DNA from 2 places in the Streptomyces sp. NPDC041122 genome. Region 2 is predicted to be linked to the other one. Evidence: riboswitches for the same ligand, from Rfam matches in the RefSeq annotation. Region 2 holds a riboswitch; the other holds the start of a gene.
The links. Region 2 has a riboswitch for S-adenosylmethionine ahead of ACZ6B8_RS35090 (hypothetical protein). Riboswitches for the same ligand answer to the same signal wherever they lie in the genome.

Region 1 (7,641 bases), on a different contig from region 2:
CGCAAGCTGTCCGGTTCGCAGAAGCTCCGGGCGAAGCTCTCCAAGGGCTACTACGGGGAGAACAACCAGATCCCCAAGCCCACCGCCGAGGAGTACAAGGAGATCACGAGCGGCCACGGTCACCACTGATCACCTGACGCTTCACGCGCTCCGACCTTCCACGGTCGCCACGGCAGGAGCCCCGTCCAGTGCATGGACGGGGCTCTTCGCCGTCCCGGGGCTGGATAGGGTGGAGCCACCCCGGTATTCCGGGGCGTTTCCCACCCCACCGGACAGAGACCAGGAGCAGCCATGAACGCTGTGACCCCCGCAGGAGGCGACACCGCGGCGGCCCGCTCCTGGCCCGACGTGCTGAACGGTCTGCTCGACGGACGGGACCAGAGCGCCGACGACACCGCGTGGGCGATGGACCGCATCATGCGCGGAGAGGCCACCGACGCGCAGATCGCGGGCTTCGTGGTGGCGCTGCGCGCCAAGGGCGAGACCGTCGCGGAGATCTCCGGCCTGGTGCGCGCCATGTACGCGCACGCCAACGTCGTCGAGGTGCCGGGTCCGAGCGTCGACATCGTGGGCACCGGCGGCGACGGCGCCAAGACCGTCAACATCTCCACCATGTCCGCGATCGTCGTCGCGGGAGCGGGCGCCAAGGTCGTCAAGCACGGCAACCGCGCCGCCTCCAGCGCGTCCGGCGCCTCCGACGTCCTGGAGAAGCTCGGCGTCAACCTGGACCTCACGCCCCGGCGGGTCGTCGAGGTCGCCGAAGAGGCCGGCATCACGTTCTGCTTCGCCGTGAAGTTCCACCCCGCGCTGCGGTACGCCGGCGCCGCCCGCAGCCAGCTGGGGATCAGGACGGTCTTCAACCTGCTCGGCCCGCTCACCAACCCGGCGAAGGTACGGGCCCAGGCGGTCGGGGTCGCCGATCCGCGGATGGCGCCCGTCGTCGCCGGGGTCTTCGCCGAGCGCGGGCACTCCTCCCTCGTCTTCCGCGGCGACGACGGCCTCGACGAGCTGACGACGACGTCGACGTCCCGGGTCTGGACCGTGCGGGACGGCGCCGTGCGCGAGGAGCCCTTCGACCCGCGGGACGTCGGGATCGACCTGGTGCCCGTCGAGGCGCTGCGGGGCGCCGACGCCTCGTACAACGCCGAGGTGGCGCGGCGCCTCCTGGACGGCGAGAGCGGGCCGGTGCGGGACGCGGTGCTGCTGAACTCCGCGGCGGCGCTCGTGGCCCTCACACCGACCGACGAGCCGCTGGTGGAGCAGATCCGCGCCCAGATGGCCCGGGCGGCGCAGGCGATCGACTCCGGCGCCGCCAAGCGGGCCCTGGAGCGCTGGGTGTCGGCCAGCAACCGCTGAACCGCCCCCTGTGTGACGCACGGCGCAGTCCGGATCCTGGACTGCGCCTTGCGCGCCGAAGATCGTATGGCAGGATGCTGCACAGGTCATGAGTGACAGCGACTACGGCCCCGGCCCGCTGTCCGGCAACCCTCCGTCCGTGGCGGGGTGCCCCGGGTGAAGACCAGGTCGTACGCAGCAAGGCGTATGGCAAGCGCGGACCCCTCGCAACCCTGGGGTCCTGGTCCTCAAGGGAGCAGTCTCGTGAGCAAGCGAATGTGACAGGGCTTCCACGCCCCGCCTCCGCACACCCTTTTTCACCCTTCTCCCGCGCCGTCGACTTCGCTCCGGCGCGGTGAATTCGCCTGTCTCTCACGGGAGTTCGCCATGTCTGTTTCCGCCGTTGCCGTCGACGCCCCCGTCTGTGCCCCGCTGGCCGTGCTCGGCCGGGACGTCACCGTTCCGCTGGTCACCGGCGGCGAGGTGACCTACGCCGCGCTCGACTACGCGGCGAGCGCGCCGGCCCTGCAGCGGGTCTGGGACGACGTGGCCGCGTACGCGCCGTACTACGGCAGCGTGCACCGCGGCGCCGGCTACCTCTCGCAGCTGTCGACCGACCTCTTCGAGAACTCCCGCAGGACCGTCGCCGACTTCCTCGGCTGCCGCGAGGGCGACCAGGTCGTCTTCACCCGCTCCACCACCGACTCGCTGAACCTGCTGGCCGCCGCCCTGCCCGCCGGCTGCGAGGTCTTCGTCTTCGAGACCGAGCACCACGCCTCGCTGCTGCCGTGGCGCGACGCCCGCGTCACCTACCTCAACGCCCCGCGCACCCCCGACGAGGCCGTCCACACCCTGGAGCGCGCCCTCGCCGACCGCGACCCCTACGGCCCCGCCCTGGTCTGCGTGACCGGCGCCTCCAACGTCACCGGGGAGCTGTGGCCGGTGCGCGAGCTGGCCGCCGCCGCGCACGCGCACGGCGCCCGGATCGTCCTCGACGCCGCGCAGCTCGCGCCCCACCACCCGGTCTCCGTCGACGAGTTGGACGTCGACTGGGTCGCCTTCTCCGGCCACAAGCTGTACGCGCCGTTCGGCTCGGGCGTCCTCGCGGGCCGCTCCGACTGGCTGCGCGCCGCCGAGCCCTACCTCGCGGGCGGCGGCGCCTCGCGGAAGGTGACGCGGCGTTCCCAGGAAGCGGGCGGCGGCGTGGACGTGGAGTGGCACGACAGCGCGGCCCGGCACGAGGCCGGCTCGCCCAACGTCATCGGCGTCTACTCGATCGCCGCCGCCTGCAAGGCGCTCACCGAGGCGGGCTTCGAGGAGCTGGTCGCCCGTGAGCAGTACCTGATCGCGAAGGTGCGCGAGGGTCTCGCCGAGGTGCCGCAGGTGCGGATCCTCTCCCTCTTCGGTGACGACGCGCCGCGCGTGGGCGTCATCTCCTTCGTGGTGGACGGCTGGAACAGCTCGCACTTCGCCGCCGCGCTCTCCGCCGAGTACGGGATCGGCGTGCGGGACGGCCTGTTCTGCGCCCACCCGCTGGTGCGCACCCTGCTCGGCAGCGAGCCCGGCGAGCCCGGCGAGTGCGGCGCGCCCGAGGCCGCCCCCGGCGAGAAGTCGCTGAACGCCATCCGTGTCAGCTTCGGCGCGGGCACGCCCGACGAGCACGTCGAGCGTTTCGTGCGCGCGGTCAAGGAGCTGGTGGCGGACGGCGCGCGGTGGAACTACCGCACCGAGGACGGCCGTTGCGTGCCGGACACCGGCGCGGCGGCCTGACCGGACGGGCGCGGACGGCGCCTAGGAGTCGAGGCCGATCGCGAACGCGGCCTCCAGGTCGTGCTGCGAGTACGTGCGGAACGCCACGTGCGTGTCGGTCCCCTCGACGCCGGGGATCTTGCTGATCCGGCCCGGGATGACGTCCGCGAGGTCGTCGTGGCGCGGCACCCGCACCATCGCGATGAGGTCGTAGGTGCCGGTGACGGAGAAGACCTCGCTCACGGAGTCGAGGGCGGCGATCGACTCGGCGATCTCCGGGATCCGGTCCACGCTGGTCTTGATGAGCACGATCGCGGTGATCACGGCTTGCAGTCTCCCTCGGTGGCCGGTGCGGTGGCTCTCACTCTAGTCGTCCGCATCCGCCACCCCCACGCGCAGACGAAGCCCAGCGAGAAGCCCACCAGGTGCGCCAGATAGGCGACCCCCGTCCCCTTGCCGTCCTGCCCGGCGGCCAACCACTGCAGCGTCACCCAGAACGGCAGGACCACCCACGCCGGGAAGCGCAGCGGCAGAAAGAAGAGGAACGGGAAGAGGCTGGTGACGCGCGCCCTGGGGAAGAGATACAGGCAGGCACCGAGGACGGCGGAGATCGCGCCGGAGGCTCCCACGAGCGTCTGGTCGGAGCCCGCGTGCGCGGCGGCGTAGGCGAGCAGGGCGAGATAACCGCAGCAGAGGTAGAAGCACGCGTACAGGAGGTGGCCCATGCGTTCCTCGACCATGACGCCGAACACGTACAGGAAGAGCATGTTCCCGAGCAGATGAAGCCAGCTTCCGTGCACGAAGAGAGCGGTGAACGGGCCGAGCGCGGCGCGCGGGGCACCGCTGAACAGTTCGACGGGTACCACCCCCCACTGCTCGAAGTAGGCCTGCTGGGCGCCGATCAGCTCGTCGCCCCGGCCGTAGGAGGGGTTGAACCCGGAGACCGGGGAGATCAGGAAGACCACGCAGCAGAGGGCGATCAGTCCGTACGTCACCGGGGCGGTCCGCCCCCCGAGCAGCCGGCCCGCCTTCGCACTCCATGTTCGGATCATGGACGAAGCATGACGTAACGGGCGCTACCTGCCCAGGCCGCCATGCCGCTCCGCGGGCCGCCGCATCGCGCCCCTTACAGGCCTTAGGGTTACGGGCAATACGCACGAGGAAACCTGCGTAGACCCCTCGGTCGCCGAAGACGTCGCCGGACAAGTCACCGAAGAAAGCGAACAGCCACGATGACGGTTCCCCTGCCGACCGCCACCACCCGGTGGCGTTGCACGCTCTGCGGCAATCTCACGCGTTTCGATGTGACCCGCAGCTCGAAGGTCGTCGAGTATGTCCATCTCGACCTGGCCGGAGAGTCGAACGTCGAGGAACGCGAGGTGGTCAGTGAGACCATCGAGTCCGTGCGCTGCCGCTGGTGCAACGCCGTGGATCAGGTCGAACTCGTGGACAGGCCGGGCACCGACTCCTGAGGGAGCGGGGCCCGCACAGCTAGTGGGGTGACGGATGGTGGAGAGCTCAGGCGGGGAGCCGGACGACGGCACCGCTGAGGTGCTCGACCGTCCGCTGCCCGACGGGGTCCGGCGGCGGGTCGTGCAGATCGTCTCGGACGGCTTCGGCGGGCTGACCCTGGCGGAACTGCCCGCCCAGCTGCGGCAGTACGCCCGGTTCACGCCGACCCGGCGCGCGAAGTTCGCGGCCAACGCCATGGCGGCCGCGCTGGAGCACGACACGCTCTTCCGCCAGCGCATCGGCGAACGCCTCAGGGAGGCGCAGCCCGAGCTCGCCGCCGCCCTGGACGCGGGCTCGCCGCCACCGGCCGCCGATCCGCTGGACGTGGCGGCCGCGGCCTATGTGCTGCGCCCCGCCGGCTGGGTGAAGCTGGTCACCGCCGCGGGCGAGGAGGCCCAGCGGGCCGACGCCGAGCGCGTCGACGACGAGACCCGGGCCGAGCTGGACCGGCTGCGCGAGGAGCTCGCCGCGGCCCGCGGCCAGACCAAGGCGGAGACCGAGCGGCTGCGCGTCGAGCTGGAGACGGTGCGCAAGGAGGCCGAGTCGACGCACCGCAAGCTGCGCGGCGCGCTCAGCGACGTCAAGCGCGGCGAGGCCGCGCTGCGCAAGGCCGCCGCGGAGATCGAGGCGGTGCGCGCCGAGGGCCAGACCCAGCTGTCCGCCGCCGAGAGCGAGAGCCGGCGGCTCAAGGCGCGGCTCGGCGAGACGGAGGCCGCCCTGGAGGCCAGTCGGCGCGCCGCCCGCGAGGGCCGCAGCGTCGAGGACATGCGGCTGCGGCTGCTGCTCGACACGGTCCTGGACGCCGCGCAGGGGCTGCGGCGCGAGCTGGCGCTGCCGCCCGTCTCGGTGCGGCCCGCCGAGACCGTGGACGCCGTCGAGCCGGGCCGGATGTCGCCCAAGGACATCGCCGCCCGCGCGCTCTCGGAGAGCGATCCGGCCATTCTGGATCAGCTGCTCGCCCTGCCGCAGGCCCATCTGGTGGTCGACGGCTACAACGTCACCAAGACCGGCTATCCGACGATGCCGCTGGAGAAGCAGCGGCTGCGGCTGCTCGGCTCGCTCTCGCAGCTCGCCCTGCAGTCCGGCGCCGAGGTCACCTGTGTCTTCGACGGCGCGGAGCTGGCCGCGCCGGTGCTGCTCGCGCCGCCGCGCGGGGTGCGGGTGCTGTTCTCCAAGCCCGGTGTCACCGCCGACGAGTTGATCCGTCAGCTGGTGCGCGCGGAGCCGCCGGGCCGTCCCGTGGTCGTCGTCTCGACCGACCGCGAGGTGGCCGACGGGATCGCCAAGGCGGGGGCGCGGCCGGTGGCTTCGGCCGTGCTGCTGAAGCGGCTTTCGCGGAGCTAAGTGACGTCCCGTAACTCCTGGGCCGTATGCCCGAATTGAGCGATGCGGCGGGCGACGTAGCGTCAGAAGATCATTACTGGCTGTGCGTTATCGGTAAAGAATGCGCTTCGCGACCGGTTTTTTACTGATGGGATTTGAACTGATCACAAGAAGGTCACTAAGGTCTCGCCTCGAACCCCCGCTCGGTTGATCACCCATCCGGGGTGGCGGCGGTGGTACCCGCCCGCCGCGTCCCGGTAGGCGGCCGGAGGAAGAAGGAGCCGCCCGCGTGGCGTCCCACCGTCGACCCAAGCAGCCGAGCCGCACCCGCGTGACCGTGCTCACCGCGACCGCCGCCGCTGCCGTGGCCCTCACCTCGCAGGGTGCCGCCCAGGCCGCACCGAAGCCGAGCAAGGACGAGGTCAAGTCCAAGGTCGACAAGCTCTACGAAGACGCGGAGCGGGCCACCGACAAGTACAACGGGGCCAAGGAGAAGCAGGAGAAGCTGGAGAAGCAGATCGGCGACCTCCAGGACAAGGTCGCCCGCGGCCAGGAGGACCTCAACGACCTGCGCGACGGCCTCGGTTCGATGGCCAGCGCCCAGTACCGCTCCGGCGGCATCGACCCCTCCCTGCAGCTCTTCCTCTCCTCCGACCCGGACGACTACCTCGACAAGGCGTCCACGCTCGACCAGCTGAGCAGCCAGCAGGTCGACGCCCTCAAGAAGATCCAGAAGAAGCAGCGGGACCTCGCGCAGCAGCGCAAGGAGGCCGCGGGCAAGCTGGACGACCTCGCCGACACGCGCGAGGAGCTCGGCAAGAAGAAGAAGGAAGTCCAGGGCAAGCTCGGCGAGGCGCAGCGGCTCCTCAACACGCTGACCGCCAAGGAGAAGGCCGCCCTGGCCGCCAAGGAGCAGAAGCGCGCGAGCCGCGCCCAGGGCGAGCGCGCCGACCTCGGCGACGAGAAGCCCGCCTCCGGCCGCGGCGCCGCAGCCCTCAGCGCCGCCGCCACCCAGATAGGCAAGCCCTACGTCTCCGGCGGCACCGGCCCCAACTCCTACGACTGCTCGGGCCTGACCCAGTGGGCGTTCGCGCAGGCCGGCGTGCACATCACCCGGACCACGTACACCCAGCAGAACGACGGCACGAAGATCGGCCGCGGCGAGCTCAAGCCCGGCGACCTGGTGTTCTTCAACAACCTCGCGCACGTCGGCTTCTACGCCGGCAACGGCCAGGTGCTGCACGCCCCGCACCCCGGCGCCTCGGTGCGCTACGAGTCGATGTCCTACCTCGGCTCCTTCCAGTTCGGCGTCCGCGTCTGAGCGGAGCGCCCGCCGCTTCGCTACCCCTGACGTCAACGCCGTGCCGACACCGCCCAAACGGGCGAATTCCGGCAACTCCCGCTGACCCCACGCCCCGTTGGTGACCTGGTCCGAGACGGGGCGTCGGGCTGTCCACGCCCGTCGTGCACCCCGCGAGGTCTTTGGCCGCCGCGTGTCCGCACGGCTACTGTCGGCGCGCATTCCCCCGGACAGCCGGGGGTTCGTCAGCGGAAGGGAGAGCGGCTTCCCGTGGGGTCCCATCGCCGTCCCGCACAGCCCGGTCTCGACCGGAGCACGCGCGTGACCGTCCTTTCAGCCGCCGCGGCCACCGCGGCGGCGGCCCTCGGCGCCGCGCCCGCGGGTGCCGCGCCGCAGGACAAGCCGTCCGACACCCGGGCCAC
Region 2 (7,641 bases):
TCGTCCTGCAGCGGCACTTCGTCCAGAGCGTCGCCCTCTCCGGCTCCAAGACCTGACCCCGCCCCCCCCTCGGCACGACCACCACACCCCCACGGCAAGGAAAGGCAGCCCCTCTATGCCACCGCTCCACATCGGCCTGTTCGGCGCGGGCGGCATCGCCCGTGCCCATCTGCCCGGCTGGCTGGCGCTCGGCGCCCGGGTGAGCACGTACACCGTCGACGGTTCCGCCGAGAAGCTCGCCGCCGAGTACGCCGGGCGCGGGCACGACGTCCGGGCGGTCGACAGCCCCGACGCGCTCCTCGCGGACACGGACGCCGTCGACGTCTGCACCCCCACCCCCACCCACAAGGAACTCGCCCTCGCCGCCGTCGCCGCGGGCCGGCACGTCGTCTGCGAGAAGCCGCTCGCCCTCACCGCCCGCGACGCCGAGGAGATGGCGGCGGCCGCCGACGCGGCGGGCGTGCGGCTCCACCCCGCCCACGTGGTGCGGTACTTCCCCGCGTACGCGGCCCTGCGGCGGGCCGTGGTCCGCGGCGACCTCGGCGAGCTCGCCGTGCTGCGCTTCACACGCGGCGGGGCCAGGCCCCGGTGGGCGCCGTGGTTCGGCGACCCCGCCCAGTCCGGCGGCGTCATCATGGACCTGATGGTGCACGACATCGACATCGCCCGCTGGCTCGCGGGCGACGTCGTCCGCGTGCACGCGCGGACCCGCGGCGTCGAACGCGCCACCGGCACACCGCCCGAAGTCGTCACCGCCACCGCCGTCCTCACCCACGCCTCCGGCGCCGTCAGCCACATCAACGGCCTGTGGGGCCTGCCCGACCAGCGGTTCCGCACCACCTTCCGGGTCGCGGGCCGCGACGGCCTGCTGCACCACGACTCCACCGCCGCGCCCGGCTTCCGCATCACCGCGCAGGGCGTACGGGAGGCCGACGAAGGCATCCCCAACAGCCCCATGACCGAGAGCCCCTACCTCACCGAACTCCGCGAATTCGCGGAGTCCTGGCGGGAGGGCGGAACCGTCGACGGCGGACCCGCGCCCCGCGTGAGCGCCCGCGACGGCGTCGAGGCCGTGCGGATAGCCGAGGCCGCGGTGGAGTCCAGCCGCACCGGCCGCGTCGTCGAGATCGAGGAGGCAGCGTGATGAAGGTCGCCGTCCTGTCGTTCGCCCACGTCCACGCCGCAGGCTATCTGCGGCTCCTCGCCCGGATGCCCGGGACGGAGGTCCTCGGCTGCGACCCGGACACGGACCGCGCCGCCCCCGGTGAGGTACGCGGCCGAGCCGTCGCCGACGCCGCGGGCGCCGCGTACGCGCAGACGTACGAGGAAGCCTTCGCCTGGGGCCCGGACGCGGTGATCGTCTGCTCCGAGAACGCCCGGCACCGGCCGCTGGTCGAGCTCGCCGCGGCGCACGGTGTGCCCGTCCTCTGCGAGAAGCCGCTCGCCGCATCGGTGGCGGACGGCGAGGCGATGGTCGCCGCCTGCCGCGCCGCGGGCGTCCGGCTCGCGGTCGCCTACCCGGTGCGGTTCAGTCCCGCGTACGCCGCCGTGAAGTCGGCCGTCGCCTCGGGCGGGGCGGGGCGGGTCCTCACCGTGTCGGCCGCGAACAACGGCGCCATGCCGACCCGCGCCCGCCGCTGGTTCGCCGAGCCCGAACTCTCCGGCGGCGGCGCCCTGATGGACCACACGGTGCACGTCGCCGACCTCCTCGACGACCTCTTCGGCGAGGAGCGGGCCGTGGAGGTGTACGCGCAGACCAACAACCTCCTGTACGCGGACGAGGTCGCCGCCGAGACCGGCGGACTGGTCAGCGTCACCTATGCGAACGGCGCGGTCGCCACCATCGACTGCAGCTGGTCCCACCCCCGCTCCCACCACTCCTGGGGCGGCCTGGAGCTCACCGTCGTCGGCGAGCGGGCCACCCTGGAGATGGACGCCTTCGACCAGAAGGTGCACGGATTCAGCGAACGGCGGGGGCGCGGCATCGAGCTGCCGTTCGGCGTCGACCTGGACGAACTCATGCTGCGCGCCTTCCTGTTCGGCCCCGCGGAAGGCGGCATGACCGTCGCCGACGGAGAGGGCGGTCTGCGCACCCTGCGCATCGCGGCGGCGGGCTACGCGTCGGCCCGCGGCGGGGTGCCGGTGGCGTTGTAGAGGTGCCGGGGCGGGCGGCCCCAGACAAATGTGCCGGCCGCGCAACCTCGTATGACACCTCCGGCGCATTAGTTGTAGCCTCGCAATGGTTGTGACAACACAAATAAATGAGGCGCACCCGCGCGCACCCACCCGAGGAGTTCCGCCATGCCGGAGGACGCCGCACGCCCGCGGCCCTGGCTCGTGCTCGCCATCTGCTGCATGAGCATGCTGATCGTCAGCCTCGACAACACCATCCTGAACATCGCCCTGCCCTCCATCCAGCGTGACCTGCACACCTCGGTCTCCGGGCTGCAGTGGACCGTCGACGCCTACACGCTGGTCCTCGCCGCCCTGCTGATGCTCTCGGGCTCGACCGCCGACCGGGTGGGGCGCCGCCGCACGCTCCGGGCCGGTCTCGCGATCTTCACCGCCGCCTCCCTGCTCTGCGGTCTCGCCCCCGGCCTCGGCTGGCTCGTCGCCGCACGCATCCTCCAGGCCGTCGGCGGTTCGATGCTCAACCCCGTCGCCATGTCGATCATCAGCAACACCTTCACCGACCCCCGCCAACGGGCCCGTGCCATCGGCGTTTGGAGCGGAGTCGTCGGCATCAGCATGGCCGCCGGGCCGATCATCGGCGGAGCGCTCGTGGAGTCGGCCGGCTGGCGCTCCATCTTCTGGATCAACGTGCCGATCGGCCTGGCCGCGCTCTTCCTCACCCGCAGGTACGTGCCGGAATCACGCGCGGCCCGCCCCCGCCGGGTCGACCCCGTCGGCCAGGCACTCGTCATGGCCCTGCTGCTCAGCCTCACGTACGCCATCATCGAGTCGCCGAGCCGCGGCTGGAACTCGCCCGTCGTCGCCGGCAGCGCGGCCGCGGCGCTCTGCGCGCTCCTCGGCCTGCTGCGGTACGAACCCAGGCGCACTGACCCCCTCATCGACCTGCGGTTCTTCCGCTCCGCCCCGTTCGCGGGCGCCACCGTCATCGCGGTCGCCACCTTCGCCGGACTCGGCGGATTCCTCTTCGTCAGCTCCCTGTACCTGCAGAACGTGCGCCATCTCGACCCGCTGCACGCCGGCCTCTTCCTGCTGCCGATGGCCCTCATGGCGCTGCTCACCGCGCCGGTCTCCGGCCGCATGGTGGCCTCCCGCGGGCCCCGCACCCCGCTGCTGCTCGCCGGGACCGCGCTGTGCGCGAGCGCCGTACTGCAGGCGCTCACCTACTCCACGCACCTGCCGACGGCGGTGCTCGTCGTCGCCTACCTGCTCTTCGGCACCGGATTCGGCCTGGTCAACGCGCCCATCACCAACACGGCCGTCTCGGGGATGCCCCGCTCGCAGGCCGGCCTCGCCGCCGCCGTGGCCTCCACCAGCCGTCAGGTCGGCCAGTCCCTCGGCGTCGCCGTCATCGGCGCCCTGATGGCCGGCGGGGTGCACGCGGGCGCCGCGGGCTTCACCGACGCGGCCCGCACGGCCTGGTGGATCATCGCGGGCTGCGGCGCCGCCGTGCTGGTCACGGGTACGCTCACCTCCGGCCGCTGGGCCCGGGAAACGGCCCGGCGCACCGCGCGGACGCTCGCCGCCGAGGAGGCGGAGGGGACGAAGGAGACAGTGAAGGCCTGATGGAGCGCGCACACGACACCGAGCCGCCGGCGGCGGACGACGCGGCCCTCAGGACGGCGACCCGGGTCTGGCAGGGAATGAGCACCCTGGTCCTCGACCGGCACAACCGCCGCAAGGCGGTGGCCGAGAGCCTCGGCATGAGCTTCAGCCGCATCAGGGCGCTGCGCCGCCTCACCGGCGACCCGATCACGCTGCGGGACCTGACCGAGCGGCTGGGCAGCGACCCGCCCTACACCACCGTCATCGTCGACGACCTGGTCCGCCGCGGCCTCGCCGAACGCCTCACCAACCCCGACGACCGCCGGTCCAAGCTGGTCCGCCTCACCGAGGACGGCCGGGCCGCGGCCGCCCGCGCCACCGCGATCCTCACCACACCGCCCGACGCCCTGCTGGAGCTGCCGGAAGCGGACATCGAGGCGCTCGACCGCGTTCTGGCGCGACTGTTGAAAGCATAGCCGCGCGGCGCGGCCGCCCTACGACCGGAGCCCGGTCCCGAACGGATCGGCCGGGTATTAGCGTGGACGGGACAGATCGACCGACAGGATCCGAGGTGCCCGGCCCATGCCAAGCCGCAGCGAGAGCCGTACCGAGCTCATCGAGTCACTCATGGAGCGGTTCCCGCACGTGCCGCGGGAAGCCGTCATCAAGGAGGATCTGCTGCGCGGCGGCATCGCCTTCGACGAGTCGGCGCTGAGCGACAACGAAGGCGGCGAGGTCAAGCCGAAGTCGTACTTCATCTTCTCCTTCGACCACGGCACGCTCCCCGAACTGGGCGCCGCCGCGCTGCGCCGCCCGCCGGAGGAGATCGTCCTCACCGGCGGCCCCTACGAGCTGCGCCGCACCGTGGTCTCGGTCCGTGTGAACCCGTCCTCGCCCTACCGCGTGGCCGCCGACGACCACGGCGTGCTCGGCCTCTACCTGGACGGCGCCCGGATCTCCGACGTCGGCCTGCCGCCGATGCCGGACTACTACCGGCACACGCTGGAGAACGGCAAGTCGGTGATGGAGGTGGCACCCACCATCCAGTGGGGCTACCTCATCTACCTGACGGTCTTCCGGGTCTGCCAGTACTTCGGCGCCAAGGAGGAGTGCCAGTACTGCGACATCAACCACAACTGGCGCCAGCAGAAGGCGGCGGGCCGCCCCTACACGGGCGTGAAGCCGATGGACGAGGTCCTCGAGGCCCTCGCCATCATCGACAAGTACGACACGAACAAGTCGTCCACCGCGTACACGCTCACCGGCGGCGCCATCACCACGCGTCTCCAGGGCAAGGACGAGGCCGACTTCTACGGCCAGTACGCGAAGGCCATCGAGGAGCGCTTCCCGGGCCGCTGGATCGGCAAGGTCGTCGCCCAGGCGCTGCCCAAGGCGGACGTGCAGCGCTTCCACGACTACGGCGTGCGGATCTACCACCCCAACTACGAGGTGTGGGACCCCTACCTCTTCGAGCGGTACTGCCCCGGCAAGGAGCGCTACGTCGGCCGTGACGAGTGGCACCGCCGCATCCTGGACTCCGCCGAAGTGTTCGGGCCGCGCAACGTCATCCCCAACTTCGTCGCGGGCGTGGAGATGGCGGAGCCGTTCGGCTTCAAGACGGTCGACGAGGCCATCGACTCCACCGTCGAGGGCCTGCAGTACTTCATGTCGCGCGGCATCACGCCCCGCTTCACCACGTGGTGCCCGGAGCCCACGACACCGCTCGGCAAGGCCAACCCGCAGGGCGCCCCGCTGGAGTACCACGTGCGGCTCCTGGAGGCCTACCGCGCCACGATGGAGGCCAACGGCCTGTCGTCGCCCCCCGGTTACGGCCCCGCGGGCCCCGGCAACGCGGTCTTCTCGGTCAGCTCGTTCATGGACAGCCTGCCCGCCGAGGCGGCCGCCCCGGAGGACGCGGTCGTTCCGGCCGAAGCGCCGTAGGCCCCGCCCGGAGGCCTGCCCGAGGGCGCGAGAAACCCCGGGCAGGCCTCCGGGACACCGTGTTACGGTCGGTGCGGGTCACGAGTTCCAGCGTCAAGCCCCGGCTCGCTGGACGGCACCCCGCTCCGTCGCGGGTGCCCCGGGTGACGACCCGCCCCGTGCGACGTGCACGGGGAACGGCGGATCACCGGGGTCGGCGACACCCGGGGTCCACGACTCCGGAGGCGCACCATGACGCACCAGCACGCCACCCCCACCCCCACTCCTGCGGTCGAAGACGTCGAGCAGGTCGAGAAAGAGGTCGACCAGGTCGAGCGGGTCGACGTACTGCTCTCCTCGTACGACGTACGCGACGACGGTCTGATCCCGCTCCACCTCCTCGGCCCGACCCTGGGCGCCCCCGCCGCGCTGCGCACCCTTGAGCCGGAACGGCTGCGGGCGCAGCTGCGCGCCCACCACGGCGTCGTCCAGTGGGAGCCCGGCCGCGGGCTGCTGCGGCTGCGGCACGGCACCGGCCGCGCCACCCTGATCCCGCTGGCGCCGGACCTGCCCACCGGCCGGCAGGACCTGCCCGCCGGTCAAGATCACCGCTCCGTAGGATGACGGCGTGATCCGGACGCGGGCGACCCCCGCGTCCGGGCGGCGCGACAGTCAGCCACCCAGAGCCGGAGGTCCCCCGTGCAGCACCAGCCCGTCACCGTCGTCACCGGCGGCAGCCGAGGCATCGGCGCGGCCGTCAGCGCCCGTCTCGCCGAGGACGGCCACGACATCGTCATCGGCTACCACTCCGACGAGGTGGCCGCCGAAGAGGCCGCCGACGCGGTCCGCGCGGCCGGCCGCCGCTGCGTCACCGTCCGGGTCGACACCGCCGACGAGGCCGATGTCGACCGCCTCTTCGACACCGCCGCCGCCGAACTCGGCCCGGTCACCGGCCTGGTGAACAACGCCGGCGTGAGCGGCCCCGTCGGGCCTCTCGCGCAGGCCGACACCGAGGGCATGCGCCGGGCGCTCGAAGTGAACGTCCTCGGCTATCTGCTCTGCGCGCGGCGCGCGGTGCGGGACCTGACGGCGAACGGCGGCGGCGCGATCGTGAACATCTCGTCCGCCGCGGCCACCCTCGGAGCCCCCGGCGAGTACGTCCACTACGCGGCGGCCAAGGGCGCCGTCGACACGATGACGGTCGGCCTGTCCAAAGAGGTCGCCGGCGACGGCATCCGCGTCAACGCCGTTGCCCCCGGCGTGATCTGGACCGAGTTCCACGCCGACCCCGAGCGCCCCGCGAAGCTCGCGGCGGGCATCCCCCTGGGACGCTCGGGGCAGCCGTCGGAGATCGCGGCGGCCGTCTCCTGGCTGCTCTCGGACGACGCGTCGTACGCGACCGGCACGGTCGTACGGGTGGCCGGCGGCCGCTGACGCCGGCCGCACGGCGGCTCGTACGCTGGGCGCATGATCAGTGGAACGGGCACGCTCGCGACCGACGTCCTCATCCGCCCCGTCACGCTCGAGGACGCCGAGGCGCTCGCGCGTGCCTACCGGCGCAACCGCGCGCACCTCGACCCGTGGGACCCGGCCCGACCCGCCTCCTTCTACACCGCGCAGGGCCAGGCGGAGCGGACCCGGGCACAGTTGGCGGAGGGCCGTGCGGGCCGGTCCGCGCACTGGGTGCTGGAGAGCGGCGACGAGATCGTCGGTCACGCCGCCCTGTCGAACATCGTGTACGGCCTGCTGCGCAGCGGGAACCTCGGCTACTGGATCGACGCGGAGCAGGTGGGCCGCGGCCTGGCCACCGCCGCCGCGCGGCACGTGTGCGAGGCCGCCGACACCCAACTCGGCCTGCACCGTGTCGAGGCGGGCACCCAGCCGCACAACACCGCGTCCCGGCGCGTGCTCACGAAGTGCGGCTTCGAGGAGTACGGGGTCGCGCCGCGCCTGCTGTTCATCAAGGGCGCCTGGCGCGACCACCGG

Region 1: another riboswitch for S-adenosylmethionine. It lies ahead of ACZ6B8_RS29075 (aminotransferase class V-fold PLP-dependent enzyme); the one in region 2 lies ahead of ACZ6B8_RS35090 (hypothetical protein).

What each region holds. Positions count from the first base shown of each region.
Region 1 is NZ_JBVIYQ010000009.1:14,209-21,849, forward strand. It holds gene qcrB (cytochrome bc1 complex cytochrome b subunit) at 1-129, shown strand, start outside; gene trpD (anthranilate phosphoribosyltransferase) at 292-1,356, shown strand; SAM riboswitch class IV at 1,441-1,558, shown strand; gene ACZ6B8_RS29075 (aminotransferase class V-fold PLP-dependent enzyme) at 1,723-3,105, shown strand; gene ACZ6B8_RS29080 (Lrp/AsnC family transcriptional regulator) at 3,127-3,408, opposite strand; gene ACZ6B8_RS29085 (rhomboid family intramembrane serine protease) at 3,405-4,136, opposite strand; gene ACZ6B8_RS29090 (hypothetical protein) at 4,317-4,556, shown strand; gene ACZ6B8_RS29095 (NYN domain-containing protein) at 4,591-5,940, shown strand; gene ACZ6B8_RS29100 (C40 family peptidase) at 6,209-7,240, shown strand; gene ACZ6B8_RS29105 (C40 family peptidase) at 7,490-7,641, shown strand, end outside.
Region 2 is NZ_JBVIYQ010000012.1:107,279-114,919, reverse strand. It holds gene ACZ6B8_RS35115 (Gfo/Idh/MocA family protein) at 116-1,144, shown strand; gene ACZ6B8_RS35110 (Gfo/Idh/MocA family protein) at 1,144-2,154, shown strand; gene ACZ6B8_RS35105 (MFS transporter) at 2,302-3,756, shown strand; gene ACZ6B8_RS35100 (MarR family winged helix-turn-helix transcriptional regulator) at 3,756-4,211, shown strand; gene ACZ6B8_RS35095 (radical SAM protein) at 4,318-5,676, shown strand; SAM riboswitch class IV at 5,753-5,862, shown strand; gene ACZ6B8_RS35090 (hypothetical protein) at 5,908-6,279, shown strand; gene ACZ6B8_RS35085 (SDR family oxidoreductase) at 6,355-7,089, shown strand; gene ACZ6B8_RS35080 (GNAT family N-acetyltransferase) at 7,123-7,641, shown strand, end outside.